DNA from 3 places in the Acuticoccus sediminis genome. Region 3 is predicted to be linked to each of the others. Evidence: predicted binding sites of a transcription regulator. Region 3 holds the regulator's gene; each other region holds the start of a gene.

The links. Region 3 encodes PhoB, which activates phosphate uptake and scavenging genes when phosphate is short. Its sites were predicted from a motif close to TGTCATNNANCTGTCAT; they were not measured.
Region 1: the regulator PhoB is predicted to act here: its motif matches at 1,932-1,948, upstream of DLJ53_RS03485 (esterase-like activity of phytase family protein).
Region 2: the regulator PhoB is predicted to act here: its motif matches at 1,658-1,674, upstream of DLJ53_RS23575 (CehA/McbA family metallohydrolase).

The regions. Positions count from the first base shown of each region.
Region 1 is NZ_QHHQ01000001.1:812,287-815,559, reverse strand. It holds gene xdhB (xanthine dehydrogenase molybdopterin binding subunit) at 1-435, shown strand, start outside; gene DLJ53_RS03485 (esterase-like activity of phytase family protein) at 523-1,884, opposite strand; gene DLJ53_RS03480 (NAD(P)/FAD-dependent oxidoreductase) at 2,135-3,273, opposite strand, start outside.
Region 2 is NZ_QHHQ01000005.1:415,147-418,419, forward strand. It holds gene DLJ53_RS23565 (hypothetical protein) at 1-244, shown strand, start outside; gene DLJ53_RS23570 (DUF6460 domain-containing protein) at 261-506, opposite strand; gene DLJ53_RS23575 (CehA/McbA family metallohydrolase) at 633-1,550, opposite strand; gene DLJ53_RS23580 (extracellular solute-binding protein) at 1,738-2,871, shown strand; gene DLJ53_RS23585 (ABC transporter ATP-binding protein) at 2,964-3,273, shown strand, end outside.
Region 3 is NZ_QHHQ01000001.1:284,665-287,937, reverse strand. It holds gene pstB (phosphate ABC transporter ATP-binding protein PstB) at 1-72, shown strand, start outside; gene phoU (phosphate signaling complex protein PhoU) at 116-844, shown strand; gene phoB (phosphate regulon transcriptional regulator PhoB) at 846-1,541, shown strand; gene DLJ53_RS01165 (GcrA family cell cycle regulator) at 1,632-2,117, opposite strand; gene DLJ53_RS01160 (aspartate aminotransferase family protein) at 2,378-3,273, shown strand, end outside.

The sequences.
Region 1 (3,273 bases), 530 kb from region 3:
GAGGCGGCCATCGACACGCTGACGGGCGAGACGCGGCTCCTGCGTGCGGACATCCTTCACGACTGCGGCCGTTCGCTGAACCCGGCGGTCGACCTGGGGCAGATCGAGGGCGGCTACATCCAGGGCTGCGGCTGGCTGCTGACGGAGGAGCTGGTGTGGTCGAAGGACGGGCGGCTGACGACGCACGCGCCGTCGACGTACAAGATCCCGTGTGCGTCCGACCGCCCGATCGACTTCCGGGCCGGGATCTGGGGGCCGGGGGAGAACCGGGAGCTGGCGATCCGCCGCTCCAAGGCGGTGGGCGAACCGCCCTTCATGCTGGCGATCTCGGCGCATCAGGCGGTGGCCGCGGCGGTCGCGGCGGCAGCCGGCGGCTGGCGCCCGCTCGACGCGCCGGCGACCCCCGAATGCGTCCTGACGGCGCTGGCCGGGTAGCACGACCGTCAGAGGCGGACCGGGACGGAGCGGGCCGAGGGGCCCGGAACGACCGGGCCGGCGCATGGCCGGCCCGGCGCGTTGTCCTTACTCGGCCGAGAGGAGCCCGGGCACCTCGAGGAGGATGAACTCGTTCGCCGCGGCCTCGGTCAGCTTGCGGCCGGCGGAGAACGGCAGGTTGTTGTCGTTGGCGACGATGATGTGCGTGTCGTCGACCTTCATGACGTCCTCGATGGTGAAGAACGGGAAGGTGTAGAGGCCCGTCAGGTCACGCTTCGCGTCGGTCTCGAGGCGGGCGACGCCGTCCGGATCGGCGATGTTCATCAGGTCGATGTAGCCGATCCGGCGAACCGTGCCGTCCTCGTGGAGGTCGGAGGTGTCGATGAGGACGATGCGCTTCACCATCGCCGGGTTCGGGAAGCACTCCGGGGTCGCCTCGCCTTCGCACTTCAGGGACGGGTCGCCTTCGCCGTTGTCACGCTCGATGACCATGGCGCGCTTCTCGTCGATGAAGTTGAAGTCGCCGATGGCGGTCGCGCCCTCGGCGAGCGGGAACTTGAAGACGTCGCCGATCCACGCCCTGGTCTCGGGGTCGAAGGCCATGACGGTGAGAGCGTTGCCGGTCGAGCCGTCCGCCTCGTAGATCGGCTTCTCGAGCATCGCCCAGAGGAGGCCGGTGCCGGGCTGGAGCGCCATGCCCTCGTAGCCGCCGGAGCGCTGCGAACGGTAGTCCTTGCCGGCGGTCGCCGGGATCTTCAGGGCCGGGTGGTCGGGGCTCCTGATCTCTTCGCCGGCGAGCATCGTCGGGTAGACGCCCTTCACGACGCCGTCGAGGCTGGCCTCGATGAGGTAGGGGCCGAACTCCTCGCCGATCCAGAGCGTGTCGCCGACGAGCTGGATGGACTCGAGGTCGAAGTCGGAGCCCGTGAGGTAGCGCTCGGCGGTGCCCTCGTAGGCGATGCGGAACGGCACGACCTTGTTCGGGTCCTTCAGGAAGACCGTCTCGCGGGCGACCTCACCGGTCTCGAAGTCCGGGTTGATCTTGTGGAAGAAGAGCAGCGCGTCGGGCGAGTTCAGCTTGGAGCCGAAGCCGTTGTCGGTGAGGGCGATGATGGAGCCGTCGTCGAGGCGGTTCATCGCGAAGCCCGAGAAGCCCTGGACCGGCTGGCCCTCGAACGGCAGCGACAGGCCGGTGGCGCGGTTGCCGTGATAGGAGCCGACGTTGCCGGGGATGGAGGCCGGCTCGTCGACGCGGGCAGCACCGCCGGTGAACTTGCCGGAGATCTGCGCGTCGGCCGGAGCGTCGGCCGGAGCCGGGATGATGGTGTTCGCCTCGATCACGGCATGGCCGACGAGCTTGGCGGGGAACTGCTGGCCGATGATGTCGGCATCCTGCGCGAGCGCGGGTGCGGTCATGAGCGCGATGAGCGCAACGGAGAGGCGAAGCATGGTGACCTCTTGGTCGTGGACGTTGGTGCGCTCGGTAGCGCCCACGCAAGACGGTTCGATGAAGGGTTCTTGACGTTTGGACGACGCTCCACGCCGGACCGCCACCAGCAAGCGCCCCAACGGACGCCCCGGCGGCCCGCCAGGGGCGGACCGCCGGGCCTGCGGCGCCCTCCCGCGCGCGGGTCCGCGGGCCGGCGCCGTCCCCGCGTGAGGCCGACGCCGGATGGGCCGCGGCGCGCGCGACGGGACGTCAGCCTTTGTGGTGGACCTCCTGGAGACCGTAGACGGGGGTGTCGAGCCCCTCCATCCGGGCCTTGAGCTGAAGCGCGAGGTAGAGGGAGTAGTGCCGCGACTGGTGCAGGTTGCCGCCGTGGAACCAGAGGCCGTGCTGCTGGGTCGGCTTCCACATGTTGCGCTGCTCCCCCTCCCAGGGGCCGGGGTCCTTGGTCGTGTCGGAGCCGAGGCCCCAGCATTTGCCCACCTTGTCCGCCACCTCGCGGCTGATGAGGTCGGCGGCCCAGCCGTTCATCGACCCGTAGCCGGTCGCGAGTACCACGAGATCGGCGGGGAGCTTCGTGCCGTCGTCCAGCACGACGCCGTCCTCGACGAACTCCTTCACCTGTCCCTTCACCAGCTTCACCTTGCCGTCGATGATGAGCTGGGAGGCGCCGACGTCGATGTAGTAGCCCGAGCCGCGGCGCAGGTACTTCATGAAGAGGCCCGAGCCGTCGTCGCCCCAGTCGAGGTCGAACCCGGCCTTTTCCAGGCCCTCGTAGAAGTCGGCGTCACGCTCCTTCATCTGCTGGTAGAGCGGGATCTGGAACTCGTGCATGATCCTGTAGGGGATCGAGGCGAAGATCATGTCCGCCTTCTCGGTCGTCATGCCGGAGGCGACGGCCTTCTCCGAGTAGAGCGCCCCGAGGCCGATATCCATCAGCGTGTCGGACCGCACGATGTGGGTCGACGAGCGCTGCACCATGGTGACGTCCGCCCCGTTCTCCCAGAGCGCGGCGCAGATGTCGTGGGCGGAATTGTTGGAGCCGATGACGACGCACTTCCTGCCCGTCCACGCGTCAGGCCCCTCATGCTCGGAGGAGTGCTGGATGACGCCCTTGAACGTCTCCATGCCTGGAAACTTCGGCTTGTTGGCCTTGCCCGACATGCCGGTGGCGAGGACGAGCTGTCTGGGCCGCAGCGTCACCTCCTCGCCGTCGCGGTCGACGACGACGGTCCAGGTGCCGCTCGCCTCGTCGTAGGACGCCGACTTGCAGGTCGTCTTCGTCCAGTAGTTCAGCTCCATGACCTTCGTGTACATCTCCAGCCAGTCGCCGATCTTGTCCTTCGGCGCGAAGACCGGCCAGTTGTCCGGGAACTTGATGTACGGCAGGT
Region 2 (3,273 bases), on a different contig from region 3:
CACGGCCGTCTCCGCCCCGCGCATGCGCGCGGCCTACGAACGCGCGATCGGCGGGGACGCCTACGCCCCGAACCTGCCGGGGAAGATCCTTCTGAACATGTCGCTCGGCTGGCACATCCGCAACGCCGTCGGTGCCAGCCCCAAGCGGGACGCCACCGGCACCGAGCTGCGCCGCCGCGTCACCGGCGAGGCGATCGACGCCTACACGTTGCTGGAACGGGCGCGCCTGCCGATCATCGCCTGACGCGCCGTTCCGGCCATCATTTCGACAGGATGCGGATCACCCGTGCGAACAGCCAGATCGGCACGACGATCACCGCACCGACGATCATGATGTTGAAGAACTGCGAGACCGATTCAAAGCCGAGGTTGGTCAGCGCGCGGAACCGCTGATCGACCCAGTTGATGATGTCGTTCGGATTGATGTCGAGCATCGTCAGGATGAGACCGACGACGAACGACATCACGACGAGGCGGATCAATACGCCGACGGGCGAACCGCCCAACACTCTCTCCGTCGCACCAAACCGTCGCTCAAGTGAGCTCATTCGACCCTCCGTTTGTCTGGATATAGGACGAAAGCAAGGCGCTACCAGAGCGTTCCCTCTCTACCCGCAGTCGCAGGCCGGCGCCTACAGGTAGACCGGGTTGGTCCAGGCGGTGCGCCCGTCGTGACCGACCGCGACGATGCGGACCCAGTCGCCGGCGAACGCGCGCAAGGGGAGCCGCGCCCGCGTGACCATGCCGCCGTGCCGGGGCGAACTCACCGTCACGCCGCGACACCCGCGGCCGACGGCGGCGATGTGGCCGACCTCCGAGGTCTCCACGACCGCCTCCCCGTCCTCGATCGACAGCGCGTGGATCACCGGGCCGGTGCTGGCGTAGTAGTGCCCCGCCTTCATCGCCGCCAGCAGCGCCTCCGGCTCGTTGGCGGGCGCCTTCACCATCATCCACGCGTGGCCGTGGTCGGCGACCTTGAAGTGCGCATCGTCGGTCGCGTAGCCCGAGAGGTGCCGGTACCCCTCGTTGATCAGCGCGTCCCAGAACGACACGCCGTCGCCGCGCCCCGTCTCCAGCGCCGAGGAGGTGTTGTAGATCTCGACGGCATGGGCATGCCCGGCCATCGCCCGCCCGTCCTCGATCGTCAGCGACGACCATTGCGGATGGGCGATCCCGACGAACGCACCGGCGGCATGGCAGCGCGCGGCCAGGGCCACGCCGGTCTCCTCCGGCGCCGTCGGGGCGAAGTCCTCCGGCAGGCCCACCGCCAGGACGTGCCAGATGTCGCCGTGCGAGTTGGCCGGCGCGTGAACCTCCGCCCCCAGCAGCGTCGTGAAGCGGTTCGTCCGCTCCCCCCGCGTGTCGGTGATCGGGAAACCGAAGCGGCTCAGGAAATGATCCGACAGGCACAGGAAGTCGTACCCCGCCTCGCGGTAGAAGGCGCAGACGTCCGACGGGTCGCGCACGCCGTCCGACCGGGTCGAGTGCGTGTGCACGTTCCCCCGAAAAAACCGTCCCTCCGACGTGAACGCGTCCAGACCGCTCGGCATCCCAGATCTCCCTCGCATCCGCCCCGGATACGGCCCCTCGATGGCACACACATGACACCGCCGCCAGCGGTCTGTCGGCCATCGCCGGTCGCAGGGGTTGAGGCAAATGTCATAAGAGCTTCATGGTACTTAAACCTATTGGACACCAAGCGGCGTTAGCTGGCCGCAAACCATCACGGAGTCCCCCATGTCCATTTCGCGTCGCGTCGTCCTGAAGTCGTCGGCGGCAGCCTCGACGCTGCTCGCAGCGCCCGCCGTCCTGCGTGGACCGGCGTTCGGCCAGTCGTCCGGCACGGTGAACGTGTTCGCCTGGGGCGACTACATCCAGCAGAACATGATCGATGCGTTCGAGGGCGAGACCGGCATCAAGGTGAACCTCTCGACCTACGGCTCCAACGACGAGGCGACGCAGAAGCTGAAGGCCTCCGGCGGCAAGGGCTTCGACGTGATCTTCCCGTCGATCACCAACGTCGCCAACTACGTCGACAACGGCGACCTGCTGCTGCAGGAGATCGACGAGAGCCGCGCGAACGTCTCGGCGATCATCCCGTCGATGTACCGCGATTCCATCCAGCTCGGCGGCGTGCAGCTCGGCAAGCGCGTGGCGATCCCGTTCGACTGGGGCACCGAGGCGATCACATTCGATTCGTCCGCCATGGACCTTGCCGACGCCGACGTCTCCTACGGTTCGCTCTGGGCGCCGGAGGCCACGGGTGCCGCCGCGTTCCGCCAGAAGTCGGTCCTCATGGGCACCGGCCTCTACCTGACGGCCAACGGCGACCTCGAGTCGAACCGCATGTACGACGCCTACAAGACCGAGGAGGACATGCGCCGCATCTTCGAGGCCGTGACCACCTTCATCATCGACCACAAGGCGAACTTCGGCGCCTTCTGGAACAACGCCACCGAGGCGACGAACGCCTTCCAGCAGGCCGGCTGCACCATCGGCCAGACGTGGGACACGACCGGCATCCTGCTGAACCGCGACGATGCGAAGTACAAGTACCGCATGCCCAAGGAAGGCGGCCTCACCTGGATGGACTCCATGGGCATTCCCGCCGGCGCCGAGAACGTCGACCAGGCGTACGCCTTCATCAACGCGCTGCTGACGCCGAAGATGGGCGGGATGTTCGCGTCCAACACCGGCTACAACTCGTGCGTCGACGGCGCCGCACTCTATGCCGGCGAGGAGTACGCCAAGCAGTTCAACGAGATCTACAACACGGAGAACCTCGCGAACCTGTGGTGGTGGCAGTCGGACACGCCGTTCTTCGCGGCGGGCGTGCAGGAGTACGTCGACCGCATCACCAACGCGGCGTAACGCCCCGCACCGGCGGCCCGTCGCGGGACGGGCCGCCGCGTCGCCGGGCCGCCCCCCGGCTTCCCCCCACCGGCAGCGAAGGATCCCACACCATGCGCGGACAGAGCGTCGAGCTGACCGGTGTCTCCATGCGCTTCGGCGACTTCACCGCCGTCGCCGAGACGGACGTCACCATCCGCGCCGGGGAGTTCTTCTCGATCCTCGGCCCGTCGGGCTGCGGCAAGACCACGCTCCTGCGGATCGTCTCCGGCTTCCTGACCCCCTCCGGCGGGCGCGTCGCCATCGGCGGCGAGACGGTCAACCACCTCTCGGCCAACCGCCGCCCCACCGCGATGATCTTCCAGAACCTCGCCCTCTTCCCGTTGATGAAGGTGTGGGAGAACGTCGCCTTCGGGCTGGAGG
Region 3 (3,273 bases):
CCGACGTCGAGCATCTTCAACGACCCGCAGGAGCCGCGTACGCGCGACTACATCTCCGGCGTTTTCGGATAAGTTTAAGCAACCGCCTTTGGTTCGAGTGAGGAGCAGCGCGTTGGTGCTGGCACGTGATCGGGACCGCGAGCTTGTCAGTCTCGCGGCGGAGGTCGCCGAGATGGGCGGCCTCGCTGAACATTTGGTGATGGACTCGGTGACCGCGCTGACGCGCATCGACACGCAGCGTGCGCGCGCCGTCATCGAGGCGGACCAGCGCCTCGACGCGATGCAGCGCAGCGTCGAGAACCATGCCGTCGACCTGATCGCGGCGCACCGTCCGCAAGGCAAGCCGCTGCGCGAGCTGGTCGCGGCGATGCGCATCTCCTCCGACCTCGAACGCGTCGGCGATCTCGCCAAGAACAACGCCAAGCGCGTTCTCGCGATCGAGGGGCGGGCCTACCCGCCGCGCGTGGCGCTCGGCGTCGAGCACATGTCCGACATCGCGCTCGAGCAGATGAAGTCGGTGCTCGACGCGTTCACCTCGCAGGACCTCTCGGCGGCGCTCGACGTGCGCAGCCGCGACGACGAGATCGACGCCATCTACACGTCGATCTTCCGCGAGCTGCTGACGTACATGATGGAGGATCCGCGCAACATCACGTTCTGCACGCACCTCCTGTTCTGCGCCAAGAACATCGAGCGGATCGGCGACCACGCCACCAACATCGCCGAGAACATCCACTATCTCATCACGGGCGAGCAGCCGGTCGAGGCGCGGGCCAAGGGGGACTCCTCGTCGTACCTGTCCGCCGACTGGGCCGAGCCCGAGAACGGTCGCGGAGGCCACTGACTTGCCGCAGGTCATGATCGTCGAGGACGAGGAGCCGCTGGTCCTCGTCCTGCGCTACAACCTCGAGGCGGAAGGCTACGACGTCGAGAGCGCCAGCCGCGGCGACGAGGCGGAGCTGAAGCTCCTGGAGGGCCTGCCGGACCTTCTGATCCTCGACTGGATGCTGCCGGGCCTGTCCGGGATCGAGCTGTGCCGGCGCCTGCGCTCGCGGCCGCAGTCGGAGAACCTGCCGATCATCATGCTGACGGCGCGCGGCGAGGAGACCGAGCGCATCCGCGGCCTCGCGACGGGCGCGGACGACTACGTGGTGAAGCCCTTCTCGACGCCGGAGCTGATGGCCCGGGTCCGCGCCATTCTGCGGCGCACCAAGCCGGCGGTGGTCTCCACGCTGCTGAAGGCCGGCGACATCGAGCTCGACCGCACGACCCACCGCGTGCGCCGCGCGACGCGCGAGGTGCACCTCGGCCCGACCGAGTTCCGCCTGCTGGAGTTCCTGATGCAGTCCCCCGGCCGCGTCTTCACGCGCGAGCAGCTCCTCGACGGGGTGTGGGGGCGGGACGTCTACGTGGACGAGCGCACGGTGGACGTGCACATCGGCCGACTGCGCAAGGCGATCAATCGCGGCAAGGCCAAGGATCCGATCCGCACCGTGCGCGGCGCGGGCTACGCCTTCAACGACCAGTTCCACATCCGCTGAGCGGAGGGGCGTCGCCGGCATCCGGCGTGGGGCGCGCCTCGGCGCGCCTGCCGGCCCCGCCCGATCGGCGGGCCGGCCGTGTCGGCCGCGTCAGTTCGACTTGGTCGAGCGGCGCGACGGGAAGGCCTGCTCGCAGTGCGCGCTGCAGTACGTCTCGCCCACCGCGACGCGGGCGCCGCAGAAACGGAAGTCCGCGCTCGACGGATCGCCCACCGGCCAGCGGCAGTGCGCGGAGGAGAGCTCCATGAGGGTGATGCCGTCGGTCAGGTGCACGACCTCTGCGACCGGCCGGGGCGCGGTCTCCATTTCCGGCTCCTCGACCACTTTGACGGCCACCGCGCCGGCGGCCATTACACGCGGCGCCGCGGCGGGCTTTGCCACCGGCGGCGGCGCACTGCGGGCGCGGGTCGCCCGCGCCTGGGGGGCTTTGACCCGGCCGGAGAGGCCGAGCCGGTGGATTTTGCCGATCACCGCGTTACGGGTCACGCCGCCCAGCGAACTGGCGATTTGCGAGGCGGACATGCCTTCTGCCCACATCTTGCGCAAAACCTCGATCCGCTCGTCGGTCCAGCTCATCGCGAATCCCTTTGCTCACGGCCGATCCACACGCGGTCCACAGCCCAAACCGGTGGGTGCGGGGCACTATGGAGTCGGGCGATGTCTTGCCTTTACCCGCGGAATCGTAAGAGATTTGAGGATTCACGGTCTAGAGTCGGCGAGTCCACGGCGACTCAAACCTTGCTTTTTCCCCAACCATCGGAAAGAAAGCCCGCCTGTTCCGCAGTAGCCCGTTGGGGGCGCTCGGAACGACCTTCGCATACATCGCGAGTGAACCCATGACGACGAACAGCCTGTTCCCGACCTACAACCGCGCTGACATCTCCTTCGAGAAGGGTGAGGGCGTGTGGCTCGTGGGCTCCGACGGGCGACGATACCTCGACATGGGGTCGGGCATCGCCGTCACGGGCGTCGGCCACGCGCACCCGCACCTCGTCGCCGTGCTGCAGGAGGCGGCCACGAAGGTCTGGCACACGTCCAACCTCTACCGCATTCCCGAGCAGGAGCGCCTCGCCGACCGGCTGACCGCCGCGACGTTCGCCGAGCGCGTCTTCTTCTGCAACTCGGGCGCCGAGGCGAACGAGGCCGCGATCAAGACCGCGCGCCGCTATCAATATGTGAGCGGGCACCCCGAGCGGACGCGCATCATCACCTTCACGGGCGCCTTCCACGGCCGCACGCTGGGCGCGCTCGCGGCCACGGGCGTCGCCAAGTACATGGAGGGCTTCGGCGAGCCCGCGCCCGGATTCGACAAGCTGCCGCTCGGCGACATCGACGCGGTGAAGGCCGCCGTCGGCCCGGAGACCGCCGCGATCATGGTCGAGCCCGTGCAGGGCGAGGGCGGGATCCAGATGGTCGACCGCGGCTTCCTGCAGGCGCTGCGGCAGATCTGCGACGACAACGGACTGGTCCTGATCTTCGACGAGATCCAGACCGGCGTCGGCCGCTTCGGCACTCTCTTCGCCTACGAGGCGCTGGGCGTGACGCCGGACGTCCTGACCTCCGCCAAGGGTCTCGGCGGCGGTTTCCCGATCGGCGCGTGCCTCGCCACCGCCGCGGTGGGCGATGCGATGACGCCGGGCACCCACGGCACCACCTTCGGCGGCACCCCGCTCGCCTGCGCCGTCGCCAACGGCGTGCTCGACGTGATCCTCGCCGATGGCTTCCTCGACGA